4 regions of the Paenibacillus sp. 2TAB23 genome follow, and region 2 is predicted to be linked to each of the others. Evidence: riboswitches for the same ligand, from Rfam matches in the RefSeq annotation. Region 2 holds a riboswitch; each other region holds the start of a gene.
The links. A riboswitch is a leader RNA that binds a small molecule or an ion and turns the genes downstream of it on or off. The one in region 2 is predicted to bind cyclic di-GMP.
Positions count from the first base shown of each region.

Region 1: it holds a riboswitch for cyclic di-GMP, as region 2 does, so the genes downstream of both, AB4Z29_RS14305 (EAL domain-containing protein) here and AB4Z29_RS13170 (methyl-accepting chemotaxis protein) in region 2, are expected to answer to the same signal.
Region 3: it holds a riboswitch for cyclic di-GMP, as region 2 does, so the genes downstream of both, AB4Z29_RS01360 (pyridoxal phosphate-dependent decarboxylase family protein) here and AB4Z29_RS13170 (methyl-accepting chemotaxis protein) in region 2, are expected to answer to the same signal.
Region 4: it holds a riboswitch for cyclic di-GMP, as region 2 does, so the genes downstream of both, AB4Z29_RS22140 (SpaA isopeptide-forming pilin-related protein) here and AB4Z29_RS13170 (methyl-accepting chemotaxis protein) in region 2, are expected to answer to the same signal.

Region 1 covers NZ_JBFRGD010000008.1:246,679-254,096, forward strand. The annotation lists gene AB4Z29_RS14290 (SDR family oxidoreductase) at 1-32, shown strand, start outside; gene AB4Z29_RS14295 (SDR family oxidoreductase) at 39-908, opposite strand; gene speD (adenosylmethionine decarboxylase) at 915-1,724, opposite strand; gene AB4Z29_RS14305 (EAL domain-containing protein) at 1,858-4,761, opposite strand; cyclic di-GMP riboswitch class I at 4,844-4,929, opposite strand; gene AB4Z29_RS14310 (metallophosphoesterase) at 5,137-7,418, opposite strand, start outside.
Region 2 covers NZ_JBFRGD010000007.1:256,283-263,700, reverse strand. The annotation lists gene AB4Z29_RS13190 (ATP-binding protein) at 1-1,150, opposite strand, end outside; gene AB4Z29_RS13185 (DUF6081 family protein) at 1,166-1,900, opposite strand; gene AB4Z29_RS13180 (prenyltransferase) at 1,930-2,841, opposite strand; gene AB4Z29_RS13175 (GH1 family beta-glucosidase) at 3,161-4,504, opposite strand; gene AB4Z29_RS13170 (methyl-accepting chemotaxis protein) at 4,696-6,453, opposite strand; cyclic di-GMP riboswitch class I at 6,538-6,622, opposite strand; gene AB4Z29_RS13165 (DUF1836 domain-containing protein) at 6,697-7,418, opposite strand, start outside.
Region 3 covers NZ_JBFRGD010000001.1:307,865-315,282, reverse strand. The annotation lists gene AB4Z29_RS01395 (hypothetical protein) at 1-301, shown strand, start outside; gene AB4Z29_RS01390 (histidine phosphatase family protein) at 326-877, shown strand; gene AB4Z29_RS01385 (hypothetical protein) at 998-1,261, shown strand; gene kduI (5-dehydro-4-deoxy-D-glucuronate isomerase) at 1,531-2,361, shown strand; gene AB4Z29_RS01375 (DeoR/GlpR family DNA-binding transcription regulator) at 2,387-3,181, shown strand; gene kduD (2-dehydro-3-deoxy-D-gluconate 5-dehydrogenase KduD) at 3,186-3,941, shown strand; gene AB4Z29_RS01365 (hypothetical protein) at 4,151-4,522, opposite strand; cyclic di-GMP riboswitch class I at 5,125-5,210, shown strand; gene AB4Z29_RS01360 (pyridoxal phosphate-dependent decarboxylase family protein) at 5,303-6,985, shown strand; gene AB4Z29_RS01355 (methyl-accepting chemotaxis protein) at 6,966-7,418, shown strand, end outside.
Region 4 covers NZ_JBFRGD010000017.1:76,270-83,687, forward strand. The annotation lists gene AB4Z29_RS22130 (DEAD/DEAH box helicase) at 1-299, opposite strand, end outside; gene AB4Z29_RS22135 (hypothetical protein) at 461-922, opposite strand; cyclic di-GMP riboswitch class II at 1,167-1,250, shown strand; gene AB4Z29_RS22140 (SpaA isopeptide-forming pilin-related protein) at 1,282-2,751, shown strand; gene AB4Z29_RS22145 (response regulator) at 2,859-3,587, opposite strand; gene AB4Z29_RS22150 (sensor histidine kinase) at 3,595-4,755, opposite strand; gene AB4Z29_RS22155 (stalk domain-containing protein) at 4,832-7,418, opposite strand, start outside.

The DNA.
Region 1 (7,418 bases), on a different contig from region 2:
GAAATTATGCGAAGCTGCATGGCTTCTTATAATTCGTTCTATCCGTTAACCACTTCTCCGCCATTAATATGCAGGAATTGTCCGGTCATATAGCTTGAATCATCGCAAGCCAAGTAGACATAGGCGGCCGCCAGCTCATGCGGCTGTCCAGGCCTTTTCATCGGCGTATCGGAGCCGAATTCCGCTACGGCCTGATCATCGAACGTCGCGGGAATAAGCGGCGTCCAGATCGGGCCGGGAGCGACTCCATTAACCCGGATGCCTTGCCCCGCTACGTTGACGGACAGCGCACGCGTAAAGGAAACGATGGCTCCCTTTGTTGCTGAATAATCGATCAGCGTCGGATTGCCGCGATACGCGGTAATCGAGGCCGTGTTGATGATTGAGCTTGAAGCCTTCAGATGCGGAAGCGCCACGATGGTTAAATAGAACATGCTGAATACATTCGTACGGAAGGTGGCCACCAGCTGCTCGGAGGTAATATCCTCAAGCTTCTGCTGCACATGCTGCTCCGCTGCATTGTTGACGAGAATATCCAGCTTCCCGAACTCCTTGATGGTCTGCTCAATTACGCTTTTGCAGAATGCCTCATCGCCAACATCGCCGGCTATCAGCAGACATTTCACGCCTGCCTTCTCAACGACTTCCTTCGTTTTCTCGGCATCCCCATGCTCATTCAAATACACGATGGCAACGTCAGCTCCCTCCTTCGCGTACGCAACCGCTACAGCACGGCCGATTCCACTATCTCCTCCTGTTACGATTGCTGTTTTCCCTTTGAGCTTGCCTGCCGCTTTATAGGAATCTGATTCATACACGGGAAGCGGATTCATTTCGGATTCGATACCTGGTTGGCGATTTTGGTGCTGGGGAGGATTCACTTGGTTCTTCGATGCAGGATTAGGCATAACTGATCAGCTCCTTATATTTTTTCCGTAAAAGATTTCGTCCATTTCGGTTTTCAGTCTGTGCGTAATTTCCTCTTGCTCCTTCTTGGTCAAGGCGTCCTTCGTATAACCGAACAAATAATTGTTCAGATCGAACTGCTTCAGCTTGCATTTCGTATGAAAAACATTTTCTTGATAAATATTAACGTCAATCATGTCATACAAAAGGCATTCTTCCTTCGGTATGTAGTTCTGAATCGAATTGATATCATGGTCTATAAACAGCTTATGCCCGTTAATGTCGCGCGTGAAGCCGCGCACCCGGTAGTCAAGCGTCATAATGTCCGTGTCGAAGGAATGGATCAAATAGTTCAGCGCTTTAAGCGGTGAAATCTCTCCGCAGGTCGACACATCAATATCAGCCCGGAAGGTGCTTATACCTTCGTTGGGATGATACTCCGGGTACGTATGAACCGTTATATGGCTTTTATCCAAATGCATGACTACTGAATCAGGCAGCGGCCCAGGTGATTCCTCGAACGACTCATTCGGCCCGCCGATGACAGGCCCCTCGGAGACAAGCAAGGTCACGCTCGCTCCCTGCGGCTCATAGTCCTGCTTGGCAATGTTAAGGACATGCGCTCCGATAATATCGGACACCGTATTCAATATTTTGGTCAGGCGATCCGAGTTGTATTGTTCGTCAATATAGGCGATATAAGCCTTGCGTTCTTCCTTTGTTCTCGTATAACAGACATCATACATATTAAAGCTGAGTGACTTCGTTAAGTTATTGAAGCCATGCAGTTGTATTCGCTGCTCCGGCGTTAGTTTCAAGCGAACATTCCCCCCTTATCAATAACTACTATTTCCTTTTACCCAAAGACCAATGCGGCCAAACGGTTTTTAGCAATAAAAAAAGCATTTCACAGCCGGCTAATGCCAGGTGCGAAATGCTTTTCTCCCATTCTTACTGCAGCTTCTTTAATTCCTTGATTCGCGCAATCGGATCGCCCACATAGATTTGTGTCTGTGGCATGATGCCGTCACGCTGCTTAATAGCCAAATGATGAAGAGCTTGAACGAGCTCGCTCGATTCCTTCTCATTCATTTGAAACCGTACGCCATATTCATAAATATCGTTCTCCGGCTCGTTGTACCACACAATGTAACCGTACAATACGTAATCCTGATTGCCGATCTGAGTCTTGAACATTAAGAGAATGTCGCTATTGACGGGAAGCTTGACCCCTACCATAAACTTGAGGCCGCCCGGTCCGATATTCCTGACCAGCACCTCCGTGCTTCCAAGTCTCACGTTTCTTCCCTTGAACATCGTAATCGTCATTTCTGCCAATAGGCAGTGGTTTAGCTCGATCCGAAAATATTTCCTGCGATTAACCGCCGGCTGTTTTTTTTCCTGTACTGCGGCTGGCCGCAGCAGCGTCTTGCTTTTTAACAGCTGCACGATGCTATCCGGCTCTACGGGACGGCTAAAATAAAAGCCTTGAATCTCATCGCAGCGCATCTGCTGCAAGCACTCGAACTGCGCTTTGTTTTCTACGCCTTCCGCTACCACCTGCATGTTCAGCTCTCCTGCGAGCCGAATGATGCATTCGATAATGCTTTTGTTATGTGTTCCGGTCAGCATTTCTTCAACGAAAGACCTGTCGATTTTGATCGTATGGAGCGCCAAACGCTTCAACAAATAAAGAGATGAATAGCCTGTTCCGAAATCGTCTAGCGACACCTTTATGTTTCTTTTTCTCAGCTCCAGCAGAAGATCCGTCACGACCTTCTCGTTGCTTATAAATGAGCTCTCCGTAATTTCAATCTCCAGCCTATCCGGCGACAGGCCGGATTCTTCTACAATCTGGTCGATTGTTTGCAATATATTATGCCTCAGCAGCTGCTGTACGGAAAAATTAACAGACACCGTTATCGGCGGAAGGCCCATGCGCTGCCAGCGTTTATTCTGCATGCACGCCTCGCGCAGCACCCACTCCCCGATCGGTACGATTAGCCCTGTCTCCTCGGCAATGGGAATAAACTCAGCCGGCGATACTAAGCCCCAATCCGGGTGGTTCCATCGCAGTAACGCCTCAACCCCGACGATCTGCATCGTTTGCGCATGAACGCGGGGCATATAATCCAGAAACAGCTCCCCCTTATCCAGCGCTTTGCGCAAATCATTGCTTAGCGAGAATAGCTTGAAGGATTGGACATTCAAAGAGGAGGAGTAAAACTGCGACTGATCCCTCCCCCTTGATTTGGCAAAATAAAGCGCAGCGTCCGCGTTTTTCATTAAATCTTCCACGGAGGAACCGTCAAATGGCGACTGGCTGATGCCAATGCTAGCGGTAACGTTAAGCTCATAGTTCTCAACGAAAAAAGGCTCCTTGATGAGTTGAATAATTTGGTCAGCCCTATTCGATAAATCAACCTGCTGCTGCACATTTGAAATAATTAACGCGAACTCATCGCCGCCGAGCCGGAATGCTTCTTGCTCGCATCCGCTTATTCGGCTCAGCCTCTTTGCGATTTGCTTAAGCAATGAATCGCCAATCGAATGCCCCAGCGTATCGTTCACATATTTAAAGCGATCCAGATCGATGAGCATGATGGCCAGCTTTTGCTTGAAATATTCGCTTACCCGGAGCTGCTTGTCCAGCTTCTCTTCGAATTTCCGGCGATTCGGCAGCTCTGTCAAATAGTCATGATAAGCTAAAAATTGGTTCAGCTCTTCCGCCTTGTTCCGATCCGTGACGTCCAGGACGATGCCGACGACCGCTTTTTCCTCCGAATGGGACACACGGTTATAATGCACCTCGCAGTCTATAACGGTTCCGTCCTTCTTTAGCGCCCGGTGCCGAAAGTTTGCAATGGATTGTCCTTCAGCAAGCTGCATGACTCTGCTGATCACAGATTCACGCTCATCCGGATGAATCACCTTTTCCACCTCAAGGCCGACTAAAGTGTCATATCCCAGCATCTGGTTCAGCTGTTCGTTCGCATACGCAAAGCTAACCTCATGCGCAACAAAGATGCCTACAATGGACTGCTCCAGTATACTCTGATACTTAAGCTCTGCGTCAGACAACGATCTTTCAATTACTTTTTTTTGCGTTATATCCTTAGCTATGCCATAAATGCCGATCAGCTCTCCGTCGACGATTATCGGAATATTCGTCACATTTACTTCGATTAATTCACCCTTTTCGGTTATGCCGGTTGTATCGTAGTTTTGGGGAGTAAGCGTTCTCATCGTTTCCTCGAAATGCCAAATCGTCTTCTCCAGACTGCTCGCTTCCACGAAACGGTGGAACCCCCCCTGTAGAACCTCAGCTCTCGAACAATTGAACATGAGCTCAAGAGCGCCGTTGCAGGACAGGAACTGTCCCTTTAAATCAAATGAAAATATCGCATCCGGATTGTTATCGAATATAGACTTATAATACTGCTTCTCCACGTTCAGCTCATGCTGCAGCTTCATATTATCTGTTACATCCTGAATGGTTCCTACTGTTAATTTAAGGTCCTGGGCTTCATCCCCTATGAATGTAAGCGTCTCAATAATATGCCGTACCTCGCCGCTAGGTCGAATGATGCGGTACTCTTGAACGCTCTCTGTCTTTGTATCAAACGCTTCATAGAGGGTTCGTTCCACGCGCTCCCGATCCTCCGGATACACCCGCTTAAAAAAATCTTCCTGCGTCATTGAAAATTCGCTATCCAACCCGAATATGTCAAACATAAAGCTCGACCATGATGCCTGTTTGCTGGCATGGTCGTACTCCCAGTATCCTAGATTCGCTGCTTTTTGAACGGCATCAAAGCTGCTGCTGCTATTAAATCGTATGATAGTGAATGCCATAGCTAAATATCCCTTCCTATGTATAACGTTTGCGGTAACCTGATGTGCAGGAAGAGGATTTATTCATATAATCGCTATTCCCTTTGGCAACCCAGCCACCTTTGGACATTTCCTTTAGGTCTGTTGGCTTTGCGTCATTGCCTTTCAGCAACTTTGCTATTATCTAGGACTTTCTACTTATATGATTATTTCATACAAATCCGATATATGCCATATCAATTAGGCATAAATATTTATGATTCCATAAGGTGAAACGACTATCGCCGTCTATTCGCGGCGCGGCGCGTTTCATTGCGAGAAATATAGAGTAGGCAGCCTAAGGATATCCTTTCCTATATTTTAAAAAAACCTCCCTTGATTGGGAGGCTCATCACGTTATAGACGCGGATCGATTTCCTTTTCTTTCGCTACCTCGAACAAGAGATTGGCGACTGCAGCCCGGTACGGCTCATGGTCTGGCGCGATGTCTGAGAAGGGAACAGCCAGCATGCGCTGTCCAAGCCGGTACTCATTCAAAGAAGTGCGAAGCTTCATCGCAATGCTCTTCTGTTTAATCAGCTTGCTGTATTTATGAGGGAAGCGATAATCATAGCCGTAGATGATCGACATATAGTCTTTATTGCGTACCTTCATATAAGGGACCGTATAAGGGATCGGAAGCTCCGGCTTAATGACGACGCCCTCCATATGACTCTCAACCGTCAACGTGCGGAAATATTGGTCAGCCTGCTCGTAGCAGTCCGGATCGGCCAGCGTAATCGAAATGTATGGATCGTCCGAGAGGAACCGGTACATCTCTGAGATAGGCCAGTCCGGAAGCGTCTCGCTGCCGTCTGCATGGATGAATTTGAGCACGGCAAACGGTTTGTATTCAAGCTCGCCACTCTCCGCATACAGCTCCAGCTGTTTCTTGTAAGTTTCGTGGGCGCTCAGATGCTCGTCCAGCGGAACATACTTCTCCAACATCTCATGAACGTGCTTGTAGTTCTGATAGACGTGCAGCCCGTACTTCTCATTTAGCGCCGCTTTGGCGAGATGGTGCTGATCCTTCTCGAAGCCGCTTTCTTTGTAGTCGGAAGCCAGCTTTGTGAATGCTTCCTCGAAGCCATTCGCCTTTAAGAAGGAGAGCTCGGTCTCAAGCGCTTTCTCAATCGGTTTGAATTGCTTCTCGATGAGCCCTTCGCCGAGCGCTTGCCAAGGCAGCAGCTCACCATCCAGCAGCAGCAGCGTGATCTCGTTCTCCATCATATAGCTTCCGAATCGCTCAAGCAGCTTGCCATATACCGCCGCCAAGTCCAGCTTGCTTATTTTGTAGCCATTTCGGCTCACTGCATAGCAATGCTCGGTATCCGCATGCAGATAGATATTGCAGCGTGATCCCATATACTTCGGCTGCAGAACAACTTCTTGGGCACCCCGCTCCTTGAAATAATCCAAGCCCTTGCGCAGCGACTCGAGCTCCTGAGCGGCTTCATCCTTGTCGGCTGGCGCCATAGTTCCGGATATAAAGTTGATTTTGTTGCCGGAGCAATAGGTCAGCCTGCGAACCTCCTCCTCGCCGAGCTCGTGCAGAGAAACTTTGCGGTCCTCCTTAAAGAGCGTCGGCAGCTCATCCATCATACTGGAATGGGCAGATTTCTGTGATTTGAAATAAGGCTTCCCAGAAAACGTAACCGATGTAAGCTGGTTCCCGTGTACCGCTCCGGAATCGAGGTGGATTTTGTTTTTTAGCCGGAACGTATTTTTGGCTGCGATATGTCCAAAAACATGATAAGGCTGGTTAGCCGCCGCGTCGCGCTTCAGGAAATGAAGCTGCTCCTCAAGCGGCGCAGAACGGTCGATCCGAAAGTTCCGCTGATGCCTGACGGAGTTCGCATCCAGCTTCCCAATGTATTTGTTCTCGCATGGCGCATGCGTTACATAGTAGGAAGGGCCGTTTATGCCTATCATTCGATAAAAGGGCTGCGACAGCGCTGTAAGCTCATTAAATCGCGCGAGCAGCTGTTCATCAGCCTTCAGCACCTCGGTAGAGTCGAAGTACGCGTGCAGCAGCTCCTCCTCGACTCCCTTTATTTCGCCACGCAAATACTTGTATACAAAATTCTCGTGGTTGCCCATTACGAACAGAAACCGTTCTTTGTTCACATATAGGAAATCGATGATTGCTCTCGTTTGGTTCCCTTTGTCAATCCAGTCGCCGACCAGCAGTATTTTCGTTCCGCCTGCTCTTCCCGTTTCAATTAAACGGTCCCCGTCATATTGAAAGCCGTAGCTTATAAGCAGCGCTTTCAGCTCATCCACGCATTCGTGGACATCGCCTACGATAATCATTTTTTGATCAAGAGGGAGAATCGTGGACAAATAGTCATTCGTGTCCTCGATTACAACCTTATAATCCGCATTCGCAGTGCCTTCGCCTGGAAGAAAGAAGTCCTTGGCGCGAACCTTATGAATTCGGGCGTACTTCTCCCGTGACAGCGAACCGAGCACCTCCTTGCGCAGACGGTTGATATGGCTCGTTATCAGCTTCTTCGAGCGATCCGAGGCATAATAATCATCCCGTTTCCGGTAGTCGAATAGAATAACCTCCAGATTGTAGTTGTTTTCCTTCGCAACTTCCCTTACTCTGGCACGGAAATCCTCTGCCAATCCCGTCG
Region 2 (7,418 bases):
TATCTTTAATCTCGACTATAAGCTCGCGCTTCGTCTCGCTTAATTGGACAAGCAGCTCTCCTTCGCCCTTCATCGCTTCCAAGGCATTCGCTGCAATATTGCCAAGTGCTTCGCTAAACTGGGCAGGATCGATCCGGCATACCCAGCCTTTAATCAAGGATGTCTGCAGTTTAATAGACCCAAGTACGGGGCCGTAACCCTTCATGGTCTGATCGATAAGCTCGGCCAAATCTACAGCCTCCACGCGAAGCACCAGGTCCTCCGTGCGCCGATGCACACGCTGCAGCATCTCCTGCATATGGCGAGATGCGCCAAGTACCGTCTCGATGTCAGCTAAAAGCTCCTGCTGATCCGTAGCAATCGCATATGCCTTCATTTTCTCGGAGAACAGCCTCATTTTGCCTGCATCGTTTTTGATAGCATGATTTAGTATAGCAGTACCCGAGGTAACCGCTCTCAACGTAGAGTCATATCGTCTGCGATCGATGTTGACACGAACGCCCATGAATCCGTATGTAAATAATGCAATAACAAATACAGTCACACCTAATCCGACGATCCATGTGTTATATACCCACATTCTCAGCATTCCAAAGCTTGGAAGCACATAATTCATGACCATGCTGAACATGACTGGAGGCAGCACAACGGAACAAATGATCCAGTGCGTCCGTGAAAAGGAGGCTTGAAGCTGACGCTTCAGCAGCACCTGAACCGCCCCGTACACAATATAGGGCACTGCCCACCACACCACGATACGAAAGGAAATAGGATACAGTGTCGTATAAAACGGCGTAAAAACGACACATAACACAATCGGAATAAGCAGGAGAAACGGCATTAACGCTTGCATGCGTTTGGTCATGCGAACCGGGCGATACGCATTGGCAAACAAAACGAAAGAATAGGGAAGCCCGTAGTAGGAAACTAGAGAGGAGACTGCTTGCAGTCGATAAAGGAGCTGCTGCGCAACCTCATTCATTCCAGCTTCTGCTGCTGCAGGCAGCCATTGCAAATCCAGAACGGCAGCAAGCGCGCCTGCGCCTCCCGTAAACGCGACAGCACCTAACCAATGATTAACGGACGATCGCCGATCAGAGAGCCATATGATGGCTGCTATTGCCCACAGTGCGATGAGAACGAATAACATAACGCAGCTCCTTCACTATCCTTGCTCAGTTATTTCAATGGTGATCGGAGACCATTCCCCGATAACGGTCTGTCCATGTACAGAAACGCTTCCTTCAGGCGTCAAATCCTTCTCCGTCATAATGCCGAGAGCCACGGTGAATTGATTGAATTTAACCGGGACGTTTCTCTCTCTTCTGACTTCGTTTCCGTTAACGAAAAATACCACTTCATCCATCGAGCGATTGTAAGTGATTTTGTACACGTTGAATGCTTGCGCCTCAAAGTCTGTGTCTTCCTTGAACACGCAGAAATACTTCGTTTTATCGGTTTCAGGCACCTTGACGCCAGGAAAAGGAAGAACCGCATACACGCTAGCGTACTTATCGTTCCCGGCAAAAAAATCGAGTGCCCCGCCTGTCGTGAAGTCGAGCAAATTCAATGAGACGAACCCGTCATATAAATCATTTGGCGCCGTCTGCTGCGAACGTGCGCGGATTTGAAGCTCGAAGCTGATGATTCCTGATTCGGGAACGAGAACAGGTTCTGCGGAATAATACATATGCTTCGCATTGTCCAGAATTTGAATTTGATCATTCGAGCGGCTAAGCGGCGCGCGCACGTAAAGCATGCCGTTGCGTACGATAATGACCGCATTCGGCTCGCGGTATTGCCAGAAGCTTCCGTCCTGTAGAGGGAAACCGCCGATTTTCCAAACCTCGCCTTCATTCAATATCGTATGGAAATCACCTAACGTCCATTGCTTATCCATCTTATCTACCCGCCTTCTAAGTTGATTGCTTACACGAGTCCTTGAATCCATAAAGCAGCTATCAGTAAGGTTCCGCAGCGAATCGTCGCTTTCACCGAAGCGCCCATTAACGGCACGTATGCCGCTGAATCATTACGCGTCGAAAGCCGCCCATATACGCGGTACAGCGGAATGGCTGTCGGCAAAGCGAGCAAAGCATATACCGGCAGCGCGTCCAATGCCACGCATACAACGAGAGTGAAATAAGCCAGCGCCAGCAAAACGCGCGAAAACAGCAATGCCCTGCGCTCCCCCCATACAACGACTAACGTCCGTTTGCCGGCTTGCTTGTCCGCTTGCCAATGCAAAAAATGATGGTTGAACAAAATGAGAGTCGTGAGCAAACCAATCGGCAATGAAAGCAGCAATGCGCGGTAATCAAGCTGTGAGGTTTGTACGAAATATGCGCCAACGACAGGCAGAATCCCGAATGAGATTAGAATCGCAAGCTCGCTGTAGCCTTTGCCGCGGTAACCGAACTGGATTGGCGGCGCCACATAGAAATAAGCGATTAACGTGCCTAGAATGCCGAACACTAGCGCAAGCCAGCCGCTTAACACACTCAAGATAACCCCGCATATCGCTGCAATGCCGAACAAGCCCCACGTCACTGCGGCAAATGCGCGAATGCTCCAGGTTCCCTTCGTCAAATACCCCGAATTGGTCGGAATGACGCCATCCGTTGTTTGAGCAGCCGTATCTGTACCGTTATAATAATCCCATAAATCATTAATCATATTAGAAAATAAATGCGCCGCTCCTGCGCCAATCATCGTAATGACGAACAAGAATGGATGGAAAACGCCGTTCCAAACATAGGCGCCGAGTGCGCCTAGCGCTACCGGAATAAGCATCACAGGCAGCACCCTCACTCTGGATGCTTTCAGAAATTGGTTAAACATGGATGTAGTCACTGCTCCCTTTGATGTCGATGGTTCAATTGAACCACTTCTATTTGCTGTAAGTCAACAATTGGATTAGGAGCGGCTCCGCTTTGGGCTTGCTTTTGCAAGCCGCTGTTTGCATACTGTTTGCATTCTGTTTGCATTCTGTTTGCATTCTGTTTGCATTCTGTTTGCATTCTGTTTCCGACTATGTATCTGCTCTCTGCCACTCCTTCATTTCGGCGCATGGCATGCTTATCCTTCTTTTCCAGCACAAAGAAGCAGGCAGAGTCCCCTTGCTCGAGCTCTGCCTGCTTTATACGGCCTGTCCTGACGATTAAATCTCTAACTGGTTGGCAGCCACAAGCTGGTTATACCAATGATAGCTTGCCTTTGGCGTTCTCTCCAGCGTCTCGAAGTTGACATGAACAAGCCCGAATGGCTTGGAATAACCAAAGGCCCATTCGAAGTTGTCCATCAATGACCACACCATGTAACCTTTGACGGGAACGCCAGACTCAATTGCGCGGTGCAGAGCCATAATGTGATCGCGTAGGAAGCTGATTCTCGCTTCGTCATTGATTTTCCCATCTTGCAGTTCTGCCTCATAGCAAGCGCCATTCTCAGTAATATAGATTGGAATTTGACCATAGGTTTCATTGATCCAAGTCAGCACATGGTAGAACCCGTCAGCATATATGTTCCAGTCAAAATCGGTTTTGGCAAAGCTTGAACTGATTTCTTCGCTGTCATACAAATCATTGCCTGCCGCATGACGAATCAAGCTGCCCGTATAATAATTGATGCCTAAGAAATCGATAGGCTGCGAAATAATAGCCATATCCCCAGGTTCAACCTTCACCTTGAAGCCCTTGCTCTCATACCAATCCGTCAATAGCTTCGGGTACTCCCCCTTCAACACAGGTGAAAGAAACCATTCATTGAAAGAACCGTTGCGTAGCTGAGCAGCCTTCACATCCTCTGGGGAAGAACTGTAGGCCGTTCTCCATTCCGTATTCGGCGCGTAACCAATCTCGCCTTCGATGCCAAGCTCACGGAATCGCTTAACGGTTAAGCCGTGTGCGACTAGAATATGGTGAGCGACATCAAGGGCAGCCTGCATATCCTGCTTGCCTGGCGCATGCGCACCTAGGTAGTTGGATAATATGGAAATACACCAAGGCTCGTTAAGCGTAATCCATCTTTTTACCTTGCCGTTAAATTTACGGAATACCGTTTCTGCATATTGGACAAAAGCATCCATTGTCGCGCGGTTTTCCCATCCGCCCTCATCCTGAAGCGTCTGAGGCAAATCCCAGTGGTATAGCGTTACAAATGGTTCAATGCCATTCGCAATAAGCTTGTCGATCAGCTCCTCGTAGTAATCAAGGCCTGTCGGATTAACAGCTCCTCTGCCTTGAGGGATAACGCGCGGCCAAGCTATCGAGAACCGATAGACAGAAACGCCAAGCTCCTTCAGCAGTCGGATGTCATCATCTACGCGGTGATAACTGTCGCATGCCACATCGCCGTTGTCTCCATTAAGCACCTTGCCCGGTGTTTTCGCGAACGTGTCCCATATGCTGGCACTCCGTCCATCCTCATCAAACGCGCCTTCGATTTGGTACGCAGCAGTTGCCGTTCCCCATTTAAAATCTTTTGGAAATTGTACAGTCGTCATTCTCCACTACCTCCAGCTGTTTTCTATCTATCATAGCGGTACAACGGTTTATTATACTGCTCGTACAATGACTATCCTAACGCCCTTGTGACTTTTTTATGACAAACCGATAGGCCATCTAACGTCAAGCTTGAAAAAAAAGAACGCTTCAGCATATCGCTGAAGCGCCTGTGATTGATATGTCCTTCCTTTTAAAGCTTGAATACAGAAGCCTTTTCTTTCAGCTCATGCGAGGAGCCGGTCAGCTTCTCTGCAAGACTGCGAAGCTCATCAGAAATATCGTTTTGCTTCACGGACAGCTCGCTCATATGCTCCATTTTCCCATTTACGTCCGTGGATGTGTTCAGCAGCTTGTCAACAGCAGATACGATATGCGTCATTCCTGCTGTTATCTCGCTTATTGCCGTTGAAATCTCGCTCATCTGGTCAGACAATACGCTGCTTTGCGATTCCAAAGCTTGGAACGTGCCGCTTGCCGTCTCCGATGCTTGTCTTGTCGACTGAATGACATTCGCAAAGCTTCCGATCGTTCTGCTGCTAGAGGCAACATCGCTTTGGATAAGTGTCAATTCCTTTGTAATTTGCTTGGATATGGTATCCGTCTGGCTTGACAGCTTCCTAATTTCCTCCGCCACAACTGCAAAGCCGCGTCCGTGCTCCCCAGCTCTTGCGGATTCTATAGATGCGTTAAGCGACAACAGATTCGTCTGCGTATTCAAATCCTGAATGCCGTTCAAAAACTTGGAAACATTGTTGTATCGGCCATTCATCGCTTCAAAAGCCTCCGTCAGCTTCGCGAATTGCTCAACGGTTTCGTTAACCATGACGACAACGCCTGCCATTTGCTGGGAGCCGCTCTGGGACGACTGCTTCATTTGACGCATGTCATTGTTTATGTACTCGCTGGAAGCAGCGATTTGCTGGGAGCTTGCGGATATTTGCTCCGTTACCGCCGAAATTGAAGAAGCATCATCATATTGCGACAGCAGTGCTTCACGACCCAGGTCAACCTGGCCTTTCACATCCTCGGAAGCTTGGCGGTTGCTTCCAATCATCGTATCCATGTTGCGCGATACGTGAAGAACAGACTCGCTGACGTTAAGCGTGGCCTTAATCGTGTCTCTTAAATTGTCGCCCATTGCGGCTAGCGCCTGATCAATTTCACCGAATTCATCAGAGCGGGCCAGCTTCTCCTGACTCGTGAAATCATTGCTGCCATATGCGCGGATGCGCCTTGTAATGCCGGTAAGGCCCGTTTTAATCGATTGCGTAACGCCGTAAATCATAATAGCTGGCAATACAGCAAGCAGAATGACATTAATAAGCACGATGATATTAGCGCTCGATACATCACGATTCAGATTGTTTTGGGTCGTTTCTGCGTCATGAGTTAGCCGCTCATGCATGGTATCGTTCGAATAGCTGAGTATTACAGTGTATACGCTGATTAGATTGCTGATGCGCAAGGACTTCTCTTCAGCTGTTAAACCCGATACATCGGTATTGGTTTGATTGAGATTATCAAGTGCGAGGCGAAGAACGCCTATCTGATTGGCATAAAGCTGTCCGCCTTCTTTGGCGGGAGGATATTTCTTGTCCATTTCGATCAGCTGCTTGTCAAGCTCATCGATATTGGCAGGGAGGGTTTCCAAATCTTTCATAATTGCTGAAGCATCGCTCTTCCCATTCTCGATCGCATCCACCATAAGCAGCATGGCTTTCAGCAATTTGTTGGAAATACCTTGATAGTTCCGTTCAGCACGTGATAAATGATCCGAATCTTCAACTGATCCTGCAACTGATACATTCTGAACATAAATAAATGCGCCTGCTCCTAAATTAAACAGTGTGATGATTGCCGTAATAAGAAATAACTTGGTCGTAATTTTCCTCATGTTCATTTTCTTCGACAGTATGCTCGCTCTCTTCAACCAATCCTTCAACACCATTCCAATTTCTCTCCTCTGTCCCTCTGAAAAAACAAAAAAGCTATCCAGCCACAGGAGGCGGACAGCTTCTTAGCTCTATATCCTTCCGGCGGTCTGGCGACCTTAGCACAAGTGCTTTAGGCCCATAACTTTGCGTCCTAGCCTTTCGGCAAGTTTGCCATTTTCAGATTGTCTATGTTTGTATTTACAACATAATCCAGTATAGGACAATAAAGAGTTTCTGTATATCCCTATAGAACTATTTTATTCGGGACTTAGAAACAAAGTCGCATTGCAATAACGCCTGGAGAGGGAATGAAAGTAGGACGTTTGTATGGATATGACAGCAATGAGCAAAATATTGCGCACAGCTTCCCATTGATTGTCCGTTAAATTAGGTAATTGGTTCGCGAACTGATTGGCTGACGAGCGAATGGCTTCCTCAGTCAAAATATCTTGATGCGGATTTTCCTTCAAATGTCCGGAAATATCGAGCAGCTGATCATTGTTTGCATCCAGTTCTTCAAACATACTCGTATACGATGCATATAATTGAATAGGACCGACCAAATCGGCCTTCTCATCCTCTGGTTTTTTAAAAACGATCTCAAATAGCTTGCGTATGGATTCAAAATCAAGATTTGACTTTAAATCATCAATAATGAACAATAACGCAGCCTGATTGAGCGAATATTTTTTACCCGCCTTCGGGCAATCGAAATAAGGCTTAAAATCGCGCTTTACCCAATTTTGCATGGACGTTATCGACAGATTTGAATATTCGATCAGCTGACCGAGCGCAGCAATTTCATGTAGCGAGAAACCTTTGAGCTCATTGCCTTTAATCAGCTTCTCAATAATCGGAGGCAGCAGTGTTGACAGAAATGCCGGCAATCCTGCACCCTTCTCCAAATCGTATTGATGCGTTTTGGTCCATGCGGCTTGCAATACCTGCAGCGGCTTCTGATTATGCTTCCCGTCTAGCG
Region 3 (7,418 bases), on a different contig from region 2:
CTACATCGTATTTTATTTAACGGATGGCCAAAGGATTGAAATGGAAGGCGCTAATACGACTGAGCTTAGTCCAACTGTGCTGAAAAAGGGCGAAAAGCATCTTTTTCCTTTCCAAAAAAGCGGCGGTTATTCGAATGATGATCCCAACGCGAGCTTTTGGAGATCCTTTTACGAGGAGAAGGACCTGCTGCTGCCAAGCGGAACCTATCTCATTGCTGCGAATGCCGATTTCTCCTTAGACGAAAAGGTTGTAGACAGCTATTATCGCGGTTCTGTACATGCAACGATTACGGTGAAGTAACATGAGGAGGAGCCCGCGAAACCTATGACGAATCTTTATTTTGTAAGGCATGCGCATTCGCTCTATACGCCGGATGAACTAAACAGGCCTTTGTCCACTAAAGGTTTGAATGATGCAAAAAAGGTAACGGAGCTTCTAATGGATCTCTCAATCGAATATGTCATATCCAGTCCGTATAAACGGGCAGTTCAGACCGTTGAAGGGATTGCTGCATATACAGGGGGACAGATATTAATTATAGAGGGCTTTAGGGAAAGGTTGTTATCGGGCATGCCGGTAGACCATTTTCAAGCAGCAATCGAGAGGGTATGGGAGGATACGAGCTTTGCATGGGATGGCGGGGAATCGAATGTAGTAGCACAGAAACGCGGTGTGGAAGCGACGCTTCGGGTGCTGAGCAGCTATCCCGGAAAAAATGTCGTCATTGGAACGCACGGAAATTTGCTTGTTTTAATTATGAATGCTTTCGAAGGTAGTTATGGTTTTGAATTTTGGAAACAGCTTGCAATGCCGGATATATACAAGCTTTCCTTCGAGGGTGAAAAGCTGATAGAGGTAAAAAGGATATGGAGTTAGCTGGTACAATAAATAAGACATAGAGGTGATAAGCATGTTCAATCCTAAGTTCTTCTTCTATTAGTTGTATCGGTATAATGGCTGAATGCCATAATCTAACCCGGTACGACGGGGATGAAGATGTTCGCAAGAGAAGACATATTGGTATGGGAAGCCGAGCAAAGCACGCAGCAGATTGGTGAGAAGAAGCACAAGAATCCAAGGGCCAGCAAAACCAAGGATTATCGTAAGGGCATTAAAAGTGTTCATTTTGGCAAAGAATGCACCGGGGCAAGGAGAGCTTATTCTCGCCTATATAGGACGCAAATGAAGCATTTAATGCGCAATGAAAAGTATGAGCTTCTGAATGGATATAAGCATACGGGCGGATGGCTTACCTGGTAACCCATATTCCTGGCTTAAAGCAATAGAGGGACTCACTTCTCCTATTGATGTAACTTAGCAAAAATACAAAAATCGGATAAAAGGCGGCCCGCAGCATGGGCCGCCTTTTATATAGAGTTTCAAATCGCTTCCAATCGAAATCATGCAAGTTTCAATTCAGTACTGTTTATGTTTGTAATTGTGTGATATTATAAAAACGAACATAAACAAACGTCAGTGCGGCTGGATGTAAGCGGCTGCACAATAAAACTATAGGAGGCTTTTATCCAATGGAAGTACGCCACACAACAAACCCTACCGATGTGAAGCAATATGATACGGAACGACTGCGCAGCGAATTTTTGATCGAGAGCCTGTTTGTACAGGATCAAATCAAGATGACATATACGCATTATGATCGCATGATCGTTGGCGGAGCAACACCTGTGAATGAGACGCTGGAGCTTGAGGATGCGGCAACGCTGAAAACGGAATATTTTTTGGAGCGCCGTGAGATTGGATTTCTGAACATTGGCGGCCCGGCTTCGATTTCCGTGGACGGTGAGGTTTACGAGCTGAGCAAGCTGGAAGTTCTTTACGTCGGGAAAGGCAAGCGCCAAGTGCTGCTTTCAAGCGTGGACAAAGCAAACCCAGCCAAGCTGTACTTCTGTTCGGCGCTCGCACACGCTGAGATTGCAACACGCAAAATGACGATGGAGGAAGCGAATCCGACTCATCTTGGCTCACAAGAAACGTCGAATGAGCGCGTGCTGTACAAATACATCCACGCAGACGGCATCCAAAGCTGTCAGTTGATGCTTGGCGTAACAAGCCTCAAAACGGGAAGCGTGTGGAACACGATGCCTTCACATGTGCATGATCGCCGCATGGAAGCTTACTTATACTTCGATATGAACGACGATGCACGCGTATTCCATATGATGGGCGAGCCTTCGCAGACGAGACATCTGGTCGTAGCGAATGAGCAAGCGATCATTTCTCCTCCATGGTCTATCCATTCAGGCGTAGGAACAAGCAATTACACGTTCTGCTGGTCGATGGCAGGCGAGAATTATACATTTACAGACATGGACGCCGTGCCTGCAAGCGAGCTAAAATAGAAGCATTCGCTACAGGAGGTGCACCATGCTTGCTGCTGAACGGCATCGGAAAATTATAGAGAAACTAGAGCAGCTTGGCGCAGTGAAAGTATCTGAGCTGAGCGAGCAATTTGGCGTGACGGAAAAAACGGTTCGGGAAGATCTGGAGAAGCTGGAGGAGAAGGGGCTGCTCAAACGTACGCATGGCGGGGCCGTGGTGGAGCAAGAGGGCGAGGACAGCCTCTATCCGCTCCAATTTCCTAACAGTAAGCACCAGCAGGAGAAGTCCGCCATTGCGGCGCTTGCCCTCTCTTGTATCGAGGAGAATGATATCATTGCCCTTGATGCGGGAAGCACGACGCTTGAGATGGCCAAGAAGCTCCCGAATGTGCCCGTTACCGTGCTGACGAATGACCTGCTTATTATCCGCGAGCTGACCTTAAAGGATCAGGTGAGATTGGTCATTCCCGGCGGCTACCGTCACAACAATCTGCTGATCGGAGCGGAGTCCCAGGAATGGATTAAAAGGCTCAATGTTCATAAGCTGTTTCTTTCGACGACAGGCATTCATCTGGAATATGGCTTGACGATATTTACAGAGGAATTGTCAAAGCTGAAGAAGCTGTACATGGACAATGCGAAGACCGTTTATTGCCTGGCTGACCATAGCAAATTCGATAAAGGCGCCTTGATAACATTTGCTGGCCTAGGCGAGATTGATTGCATCATCACAGATGAGGGGATCTCGCCCGAGGTTGCAGCCAAATATGAGGCCCTTCAGATACAAATGATGAAGGCGCCGCTTCCAGAGAGCGGAAAGCGTGCAAAAGGGAGGACATGAACCGATGGGTTTGTTTGATTTGAGCGGAAAAACGGCAGTCGTTACGGGAGCGGGACGCGGCCTCGGAGCAGCTATTGCACTTGGATTGGCGGAGGCAGGCGCTGACGTAGCGCTTGTGACTAACAGCACGCCTGCCGACAAAGCGGCGGAAGCAATTAGAGCTTTGGGGCGGAAAGCGATTACGATTCAGGCGGATATTTCTGACCGTACCAAGCTTGCTGGCATTATTGAGCGGACAGTGGACGAGCTGGGCAGAATCGATATCCTAGTGAATAACGCTGGCATTATTCGCCGGACGCCTGCTGCGGAGCACAGCTATGAGGATTGGCAGGCGGTACTCGACGTCAATTTAAATTCGGTATTTGTTTTATCGCAGCTTGCTGGAAAAAAAATGATCGAGCAAGGCTCCGGCAAAATCATTAATATCGCTTCGATGCTGTCCTATCAAGGCGGCATTAATGTGCCTGGCTATACATCAAGCAAGCATGCGGTAGCAGGGCTAACGAAGGCGCTGGCGAGCGAGTGGGCGAGCAAGGGCTTGCAGGTTAACGCAATCGCCCCAGGCTACATGAGCACGGATAACACCGAGGCGCTTCGCGAAGACCCGGTTCGCAGCGCTCAAATCCTGCAGCGTATTCCGGCTGGACGCTGGGGTACTTCAGAGGATTTAATCGGTCCAGCAGTATTTCTAGCGTCAGCGGCATCCGATTATATGAACGGCCATGTTCTAGCGGTGGATGGCGGATGGCTGGTTAGATAAGCTAAGCGTTAATAATAAGGCTCTCCCTACGGCAACTATAGGCCCACAATCTTTTGAAGGTGGCAGGCATCCGCCTAGCTACCTTTCTGCAAAAGCATTCGCACAAAAAAAGTTGGACGGAAAACATTGCGTTTTTCCGTCCAACTTTTTATTTTGGGGACGTATTGGACAGCCCCTTGTTTATCAAACAATTACAACATAATTACGTACTAGTCCGCTATATTGACGAGGTTGTCTTTAACGTGATAAATGACATAGTTATGATTCCATTGCCGCATGGTAACGATGGTTGATTCATTTCCCTTTTCAAAAAAATAATTAGCGCCTTCTTGCCTGACATAGGTCCAGCCCTTGCTACTCATTCGTTCTTTAAGAAGAAGCCCAACGGAACGATCCTCCGTTAAATAATTCCCTTTCTCGTCCATCAAGACTATTTGCTTATCTGTTGTGCCTAAAGTGTACATGAGCTTAATTTTATGGAATCCAATATTATTGATATAGGCAGCAGCGAATATAACGATAAGTACAACGATTCCAATAATTCCGAATACCGCGACTTTCCAAGGTCTCCTCAAAATCATATAAAATCAACTCCCATACAATATTGTGAAGGATTGGCGATTAGTGCGAAAGATACTATAGAATCAAATTTCGTTAAGTGTGCTATACGATCCGGCCATATAGATTTGGATGATGTTTTGTGGCGGGACAAAAGCGTCTCCATTCTCCATTTAAAAATGATACATCCTCTTGCACCGTATCCCATGACATGCAATCCGATAGCCTTCGAAGCGCCCTATTCAGCAAGCCATGCACGTTCATTTCCTCAATCTCTTCAGGAAATTTCTCTGCCACTTTTTCCCATGCCGTTTCGGATTCCATTTTTATTCCCGATCTTATCTTTGAGCTTAACTTAATGACATTGGATAATACTCTTCTTTTTTATGCGCTTTTTTATCGGTATACATATGTTTTTTTTGAAAATAAATAGACGGATCCGACTGAAAATACGTCAAAAAGCCGTATATTATCCTATCAATTGTGACGAAAAGATAAATTCTTGGCAAAATGGCTATTACTTTAGACTTATATATTTAAAAACATATTGATCTTAGAAATATGAAATAGTAGAATGTTCCTAGTAGCTGTAAATGATTTCTAATTAAAGTACAAATTCCTCCAAATTTCATACGGGCAAATCCATCGAAAGATGGTGGCGCAAAGCTATAGGGACTACTTCTTAAAAAGAAATGTCAGCCAGTTGCGAAGTATTAAGCAAAGGCATACCTATGAGAAAATATAGGTATGCCTTTTTTTATTCAGAGAGATAAATTCAAATGGTGGAGAGAGGTCATAACGTTATGCATAATCAATCAGATATTCGTCGTTTATTTCCAAGTGATGATGGCAACGCAGCTCAACGGAATCAAATGTTGGAATTAATGGGGCAGATCGTGAATGGCGTCGATGAGCTTAAAGATCCGAATTCCGTGTTCCTGAAGGGGGAAAAAGATAGAGGTCCGCTATTTTACAAGGAGCTGGCGGATGTTAGCCGAATTCCCCATAACGGAAGCCCGCTGGAAGAGGTTAACAAAGAGCTTCTTTCCTTGCTGCACGCACATCCTTATCATACCAAATATTTTCTAACCAATATTTTGCCTATGGCCAGTACCCCGGGCATACTCGGCATGCTTGCCGCATTTATGGTGAATGGCAATAATTTATGGGATGTGTATGGGCCGGCAGGCGCAGAAGCCGAAGTTAAGGTTGTTGCGATGATGTCGGATCTTGTCGGATATCAAACGGCAGAAAGCGGTGGATATACAACTTGGGGCGGCCAAGGCGCCATATTTACAGGCCTCAGGCTGGCGATTAATAAAGCAAGCTCATCAGCCGCGAAGTCCGGAGTGCCTCAGAACTTATATGCCTTCTGCTCGGAGGCCGCACATTACAGCCTTTATAAGTCGATGGAAGCAACGGGCCTCGGAAGCGATCACTTAGTCAAAATCCGTACGCATGAAGACAGCTCTATGGATATTGATGATTTGAAAGCGAAAATGGAACAGGTTATTGCGAAAGGCGGCATTCCGATATATGTCGTTGCAACTACGGGCACGACAGATGCAATGGGGATCGATAGCCTTGATGAAGTGTATAGAATGACAGAACGTTTAGCACAGGAGCACCGAATAAATCGGCCTCACATTCATGCCGACTCGGCTCTAGGCGGATTCTTCGCTTTCTTCAACAGCTATGATTTTGCTAATAATCCTTTGGGCATTGAAGGAGAAGCGCTCGCGGCTCTCAAAACCATTCAAGCCAAAATGATCCATTTGAACAAAGCGGATTCGCTTTGCTTCGACTTTCAAAAGCTCGGACAAACCCCTTATTCAACGAGCTTGTTTTTAGTGAAAAATGCTTCTGATTTAAAGCTTCTGGATTTGGATCCAGACGAGACACCTTATGTTGGACACCGAGGATATGGGCAATATCATACGAGTTACACGTTGGAATGCTCAAGAATGGGAAGCTCCATTAGCATATACAGCGCTTTGCTCGCGTTTGGCATTGAAGGCTATCAAAAGCTGCTGGCTCAATTCGTTGAAGTAAATGTCGCTTTCCGAAAAGCGCTGAAGCTGGAAATACCGGAAGCCATTATTGTAAATCCGCTTAATCCGGGCATCATCACCTTATTCCGGTTATATTCGGATGGGCAGAACGGTTATCCAAAAGAATATGCCGGTGCTTGCAGCTATGAGGAAGTAGACAGGGAAAACAAATTAAATGAAATTTTATTTGAGATTCTGGGAAGAGACCGGAGCGAAATGTTCTTCGGCGATACCAAAAAGCATCTTTACGTACAAACGACAGATGCTAAGCGAATTGCGCTGTATGCCAGCAAGCTGTTCGTTATTTCACCGTATACGCAGGTATCTGATGTTCATTCCATCGTCCAATATTTAAAAGGAAAAATCGAAGAAACCTATTCAGAATATAATCGAATGAATAAAAGGGAGTTCACTCATGAAGAAGTCTATACTTAATTTCAATTGGTATAAGGAGCATCTAGCTGTAAAAATCGCATTAAGCATACTGCTCTTGCAGGTTATCACTTGTGTAGCCTTTGCTGTTTCCAGTTACATGTCCCAGCAGAATCTTTCGGAGAAATTGCTGGAACAATTCGATAAGCGCTTGATTACCGATATTCAAATTGCGAGCAATGCCTTAGCTTCAATTCCTGGCTCAGGAAAGCAGCTGGCTGGAACGGAAGATCCGAATTATGCGTTAATCAAAACAGAGCTTGAGAAGCTGCAAGAGATTCATAGTCTTGAGAATATTTACATTCTATCGAATACTGGGGACAATGAACGGATTTTAATTCTATCAGGCGTGCCGGATGATTTTGGAACGCCGTACCCGTTCACGGATGAAATGAAAGAAGCGATTTCAGAAAAGAAATCAATGATAAGCCCTATT
Region 4 (7,418 bases), on a different contig from region 2:
GAGCTCGCTTCCATTCTCACCTTTACCGCTTCTGTCATTCGCTTGTCTTGTTGATCCACAGCAGCTTTCACACCGCTCCGTTTAAGCACGACAGACTCCCACAGCTCAACAGCCAAACAAGCATCGCCAAGCGGCAGCTCCTCCCGCAGCAGCCAGCCCCTTTCTCCCTTATCCATGTTCAGGCGACCAGCCCCGCCATAATGTCCATCCATCCAAAAATGCCTATCGATCGCAGCATGGATAGACATCTCTGCCTGCCAGCCTTCGCGTGTCTTAACCACATAGATCTGAGCCTTCATCCCTGATCTCCCCCTTCGCTTTTCGGATGAGCATTCAGCGTCTTTTCCATCCATTAAGGCTCATCCACGCGCCTATAGCGAACAAAAAAAGCACACCCGATGACGCGCAGCGCGTCATCGGGTGTGCTTCACCCTGAATATTCATTTGCAAAAATTATATCCTAAAATGGCATTTTGGACAAATCCGCCGGGTTCTGCAAATCAATCAACACCGCATGATCCGCTTGCGATACGATGCCTTCGGCTTGCAGCAGCCACAATAGCTGAGTGCCATCGACATCCTTCGCCTGTGAGCGCTTACGATCTGTATTTTCGCTATCTGAGCCCGTTGCCTTGCTATGCACCTGAACCTCTTTGCCGTCTCTGGAGAAGCGCTCGACAATGGCCAGCGTTTCATCGCTTATCCCCTGATCAACAATGGTAAGCCGTACATCCTTGCCCATTCTCCTCGAAAAAGAAAACAACGACCGCATATACCATTCCATATTATTTTGCCGAACGCCCGCCACCAGCACAAAATGCTTGCTAGCCCGCTGCCTTCCTCGCCAAATGCGAAAAGCCAGATGCACAGACAAAGCACCCAAAGCATAGCAGCCAATGACCAAAAGTAAAACCTCCAACATGGCGGCCACCTCCTCTTGGTGACACTATATGCCGGGAAGAGCCCACTGGTTCCGCTAAAAAGGACAAGATTGAAAAATGGGCGCAGCGCCTCAAAAGTCCTACTCTCACGGTTATTAATAGTCAAATTCCGACAAAGAAACACCCTTGAGCAATTTACAATATATGTTATCATTTTATTACGTAGACTTGCATATATAAGATATGCGTGAATATGGAAAGGAAGCGGTGATTGACGCTTATTAGATTATCCAGGGAAGCGATGAAGTATAGTCTGTATGTGGACACTTGGATTATATGGAGCGAGTAGTGTAACCGGCCCTCTTAGACCCCTACCACTTATCTAAGAGGAGAGTGAATCATGCGTTATTTTAAAAAACAAATATCTTTAAGCTTAGCCTTTTTATTGATTTTTTCGCTTGCACTAGGTTCTATTGCCATGGCAGAAGGAGACAGCAGCGGCAGCCCTTCCGGAGAAGAGCCTTCCACGGAGAACAGCTGTCAAACCTACTCCTCAGATAGAGAGCATATTATCGCCAGCCATGCCAGCATCGTTGACAATGGCAACGGTACGGCGACAGCGACTTTTACCACAACGCAGGATTGCGTACGAGTTAGCTTCTCCTCCTATGCTGGTCCGGCGGATTGGAAACCAGGCCCAGGTGAAACAACTATACCTTATAACAAGCAAGTCCATTTCGATGGGCAATCCATCATATATCCGAAAGCAGGAACGTATACCATTACGGTCAATCTACCCGCTTGCCAGCCTTACCAGCTTGATATCTACAGCGGGGACCTGCTCACCCAGCTAGGAGTAGGCGCACACGGCAACAAGATTAAAGCTTGGAAGCTGAAGCTCTCCAGCACCTGCGCTGGCAGCCTTATTATCAATAAGCATATCAATAACATTGAAGGTGCGCCTCATGCCGGCATCACCTTCGAGCTATGGAGCAATGACTCTCTATTCCGAACAGGAACGACAGACGCAAGCGGCATACTGGAGTTCAAGGATCTGCCGATTGGATCTTACGTCCTTAAGGAATTAACGTTAACCGGATTCACAACCGATTTGACCGCGAGCCAGCAAATTGAGGTTACGGCTGCTTCCAGCGCGCTGAAAGTAGTCATCAATACGCCGAAGCTGAAGCTAGATACTGCCTGCTCGGCCGATCCAGAAGCTACAAGAAGCTGGATCGTAACGAATGAAAGCAATATCGAGGTGCCGTTCATATGGGAAGTTCCCGGCTCGAATCAGACAGGTGAAGGCAAAATTCCAGGCAACACCTCGGTAACCCTATCCACTTACGCGGTTCAGTCCCAGCCAGAAACGTTTCTCAAAGCCGCCAGCACGAATCCGAATACGCTAACCATTTCGTGGGGCAATGAAAAGGAGCTATCACTCGTAAACGATGGCGAGGTTTGCACAACGCCGACACCAACACCGTCGACGTCTCCTACTCCTACGCCTACTATAACACCAACGCCTACAGCTTCAGCGACTCCAGATACTTCGCCGACACCATTCTCGACACCTGAGACTACTCCGACCGTAACGCCTTCTTCAACGACAACACCGACGGTATCTCCAACGCCTGAGGAAACGGATATTATCGAAATCGAAGATGACGAGCCGCCAGTTGGTGGAGTGGACGATGGTCAGGAAGTTGACTCCGCTACCGATACTATTGTTGATGTGAATGATGAACAAGTTCCGCTTGATACGTTACCGAAGACAGGCGACACTAGTCCAATTCCGTATTATCTTATCGGCGCATTTGCATTGACAGCTGGATTCATCTCCATACGCAAACAAAAGCAAAGTAAATAACGCTTATTCGTAACCTATCTTGCTGTCAGCTCATTAGACACAGAAACCCCCGCAATCGAGAAGATTGCGGGGGTTTTCTCTACATGTAAATCTAATTGCGATTAAAGCTACAACGTAACCCACCCATATTTAATCGACTGAATAACGGCTTGCGTGCGATCATCAACTTCCATCTTTTGCAAAATGCTGCTCACATGGTTTTTGACTGTTTTCTCGCTGATAAACAAAAATTCGCCGATTAGCTTGTTGCTTTTGCCTTCCGCCATTAACCTTAGTACCTCTGCCTCTCGGCGTGTTAACGGGCTCTCATCGCCAGCAACGAATTTCACGCCCGGCTCTTGGGCTGCTGCTGCGCCTGAAACGATTCCCATCTCGTCCAAGTAAGTCATGCGGCGAAGCTGGTTAATAAGCTTGCCCGTTACTTTAGGATGGATATAGGCATGGCCTTGAACGACGGAGCGAATAGCGTTAATAAGCGATTCTGCCTCCATATCCTTTAACAAATAGCCGGTAGCCCCTTTTCGAAGCGTTTCAAACACATAGCTCTCATCATCGTGAATAGATAGAATAATAACCTTTACATCGGGAAACAAGCTCTTCAATCGCTCAGTCGTCACGACTCCGTTCTCGATTGGCATATTGATATCCATCAAAACAATCTCAGGAATCGTATGATTGCAAAACTCCATAACTTGAATGCCGTCCCCGCACTCGCCGATAACTTCAAGATCGTCTTCCATATTTAGAATTCGTTTAAGTCCTTCGCGAAATAGCTGGTGGTCATCCGCAAGTAAAATTTTGATAGTATTCATACTGCTTGCAGGTCTCTGGATCATCAACATCTTACTCCTTTCTAGATTCGGCAGTAGTAGGTATATCTATTACAATCTTCGTCCCTCTACCAGGATTTGAGTCTATATCCATCCTTCCCTCAATCAGCTCAATCCGCTCTCTCATTCCAACCAATCCAAAATGTGCGTTTCGGGTGGCGTCCTGCTCGATTAACTCACTGTGAAACCCAACGCCGTTGTCTTGTATAATGAGCGAAATATGCTGTGGCTGATAGTTAATCTCGAGCTTAATGTGAGAAGCGCTAGCGTGCTTCAACGCATTCGTGAAAGCTTCTTGTACCAATCGGTATATCGCTGCTTCCATTGCGGAGGGCATTCGAGCGTCTTTGCCAATCAACTCGAATACGGTATGTATTTTCGTTTTCTCTTCAAAATCCTGTGTAAACTTTCGCAGCGTCGGAACAAGTCCCAGATCATCCAAAGCCATCGGACGCAAATTGAAAATGATTTTGCGAATTTCCTCCAGCCCGGAGCGAACCTGTCCTTTCAAATCTACTAATTCTTCCTGCACCATCACAAATTCCTGCTTGATAAGCATTCGTTCTGCAATTTCTGTTCGAAGCACGATATTGGCGAGTGATTGAGCTGGTCCATCATGAATCTCTCTAGCAATGCGTTTGCGCTCTTCCTCTTGGGCCAATATGATCTTCAACCCTAGCAGCTGCCTGGTTTTGGCTGACTCGATGATTCGGGTAACCTGGTTCAAATCTCCCGCTAAATACTCAAGCACGACATTTATTTGCGATGCAATCGTTTCTGCGCGCTCAATGGAGTTTTCTACATTGCGAACTCGCTTCTGCAAATCATCCCGCCTTGCCTTCAGATACGATTCCTTCTCGCGGTATACCATCAGATCAAGCTGAATTTGCGTTGCCTTCTCATAGGCTGACTTAATGTCATCTTCCTTGTAGCGTACAAAATCGCGGCTGACCTCCGTCAGCCTTATCCGCGCACGGCGATAGTCTTGCTCGAGCTGATCAACCTTATCGATCGTCTTCACTGTTTCTTGAAGCACGATTTCAAGCTCCTGCTCCAGCGATTCTAATTCCGTGCGCGCCGATTCACATATTTCATAAATTTGATATTTGCTGTCTTCCATGACTTCGATTGCATTTTTAATGACTCGATTTATATCGCCTGTAAGGTGGTCCACTGTAGATCGGCAACCTTTCTGTATTAAAGGTTAATCTACTCTATCATACCACAGATGGGATATCTTTCGTCCATCGTTAATCGATGGTAATCTTTTTCGTTTTCCCGTCATAGCCCACCTTTAGACCTAGTTTTTCCGAAAATAGGCGTACCGGTATCAAGGTGCGATTATTCCGAACAATTGGCGTCACCTCTGAGGTTTGCTTCATGCCATTTAGAATGAGATCCTTTTTACCTAGTGTCATCTCCATCAGTTTATTGCCGCGAAGCACCGTTACCTGACCCGTTTGTCCGTTGAACAGAAGCTGGGAGCCCATAGCGTCTGACACAAATCGAACAGGCACATAAGTAATCCCGTTAAGCACGAGCGGTGCAGAGTCCAGCTTCAACGTTTTGCCATTAACAGCAGCCGTCGTATTGCCTACAGTCATTTCGACCTTTGTCTTCGTATCAACCGTTACTGAAGGCGGATATTGGAGCTTCATATTATCTAGTCCAATTGAACCTACCGGCAGCCGCTCATCTTGGCCTTCCGCAATGGTAACCACATAAATTCGCTTAAGCTTTACGGGAAATTTCATTCCGGCCGATGATAAATTCACCTTAACGTTTTTCCATCCCGTGAAGTCCAGCTGCTTGGCTAAGTCTAGTAGATGTGCTTTTCCATCTGCATCAATGAATTCTGCGCGCACCCAGTTCAGGCTGTTGTCACCGAAAAGATCGACTGTCATGGAGGTAGGCGAGCCCTCTATTGCACGGCCATTAGTATTAAAAACAGCGTACGATGCTTTCGTTCCCGAGCCATTCGTGAAATCGTAATCCACTCGCAAAGCTTTGGCCGAGGTTTGTCCTGCGAAGTCGGAGACAAGCTTCACGCCGCCTACCGTCGTATCCACAGGAGTGACTTGGGACGTGATCGGATATACCGTTTTTTCGAAATCCTCGAAGGTGCTTACCGCTTCCCCTTGCGTAAACGGAATCATAGCCGGATACCCGTCATAGCGGGCAATTGCATAACCGGTTGTTGTTCCGGCATTTACCGATTGTACGGTTATGTTGTCTCCAGCAACCGCTGCGGTAAATCCAATAAACTCCCATTTCACGGAGTCAGCGCTGAGCTTATGCGTACTTCCGTTTTTCAGCTTAATGGTCAGCGGAGCTGTAATGGTCGCTCCTTTTGCCAATACGCCTGCCGTTGTGTCAATGGAGAGAGATGCGATTTGTTCCTGACCAATCACTTCAATTTCCTGCTTAGTTGTAATCGCACCGGCCCTCACGCTAAGTGTCGCCTTGCCCGCTTTCGCAGCCGTAAACTCGTTGCCATTGAAAGTGCCGACGGCCTTATCAGAAGTCCATACCGCCGATGAATTGTCTACATCATACGGATTGTAATAAGTATCATATCCCTTCAGCGAATAAGACGACTTTTGACCTATAAGCATCACGTCTGCGCCGCTGACATTTATCCCTTTTAGTGTGCCTTTTGGAGCAGAAGTAAAGACGCCAATTCCGTTAGCGACACTTCTTTGCGTGGAACCGTATTGCGTAGAATGGGCAAGCTGTAAGGCATAATTGCCTAGCGGCCGTTCAATCATCGTCGTTGAGCCGCCGCCGTCCAGATTGACCCCTTTAAAAACACCCAGCTGCAGCATGACTTGCTGAAGCTCCTTTAAGCTTAATCCGGTATTGCCGTTAAAACGCTCGCTGGTGATCAGATATACTTTAGATCCATCCTTTGAGTAGCCAACGCCTGATCTGGAAGTATATGACGATCCGCTAACGCCTGTAATATCACGTGAGAATGGTGCTGCTGCACCTGCATTAACGAGAAGCGTATGGCCGCCTGCCATCATCTCAAAAGAGGCCGGATCCGCCTTCGCTCCCGTTGTCTGGGATACGAGTGAGTAATCTGCTTTAATCGGTTGACCGATTTGCAAATGCTCCTTCACGTAAGTCGCGGCAGTGCCGTGCGTGCGAAGGATGTAGCCGTCTTCAGGCGCTTTGCCTGCGATTGCTGCGTCAATGGATATCTCTTCAATTATTCCGTTGCGTACCAGGACTTCCGTCGGCGTAGAGCCCGAATTTTTGGGGCGCTCGGTTCCTCCCCATGCACTCGTATAGATATACATCTTATTCACATGGCTGTAGCTCGAGCCTGATGTCTCAGGAACATACGCTGACTGGTTTACCCCCTCCAGCAGGAAGGTAGAGCCATCCGCCGCCGTAACCATGCCTTCGAAGGAATAGTTGTCGATCATCGGCTTCCGTTCCTTTGATACCGAGAACGCGTACATCCCCTTCAGCTTGGATGGGCTTGACATAAACATGCCGCTTGCGATTTGGCCTCCCATCGGCGCGCCTTCATTGCCCATGACGAATACATCCGCATTGATGGCTGCGACCGCTCCGTTTTCCTTTGCCATATTGAGTATCGTATTGACTTGTCCAATGCTATTGTTTTTTCCGCTTATCGCATTTAAGGATACGTACGGATTCGATAGATCGATTTCAATGACATGCACGTCGGTTTGAACCTTGGAGCTGCCTCGTGTTGTATGGAATACGTAGTCTAAACGTTTGGCTCCTGCCGTAACAAACGATTGCTGTGACAATTTAAGTATTGGATCGCTGGCTGCAGCCGATGTAGTTGCTATTACGGACTTT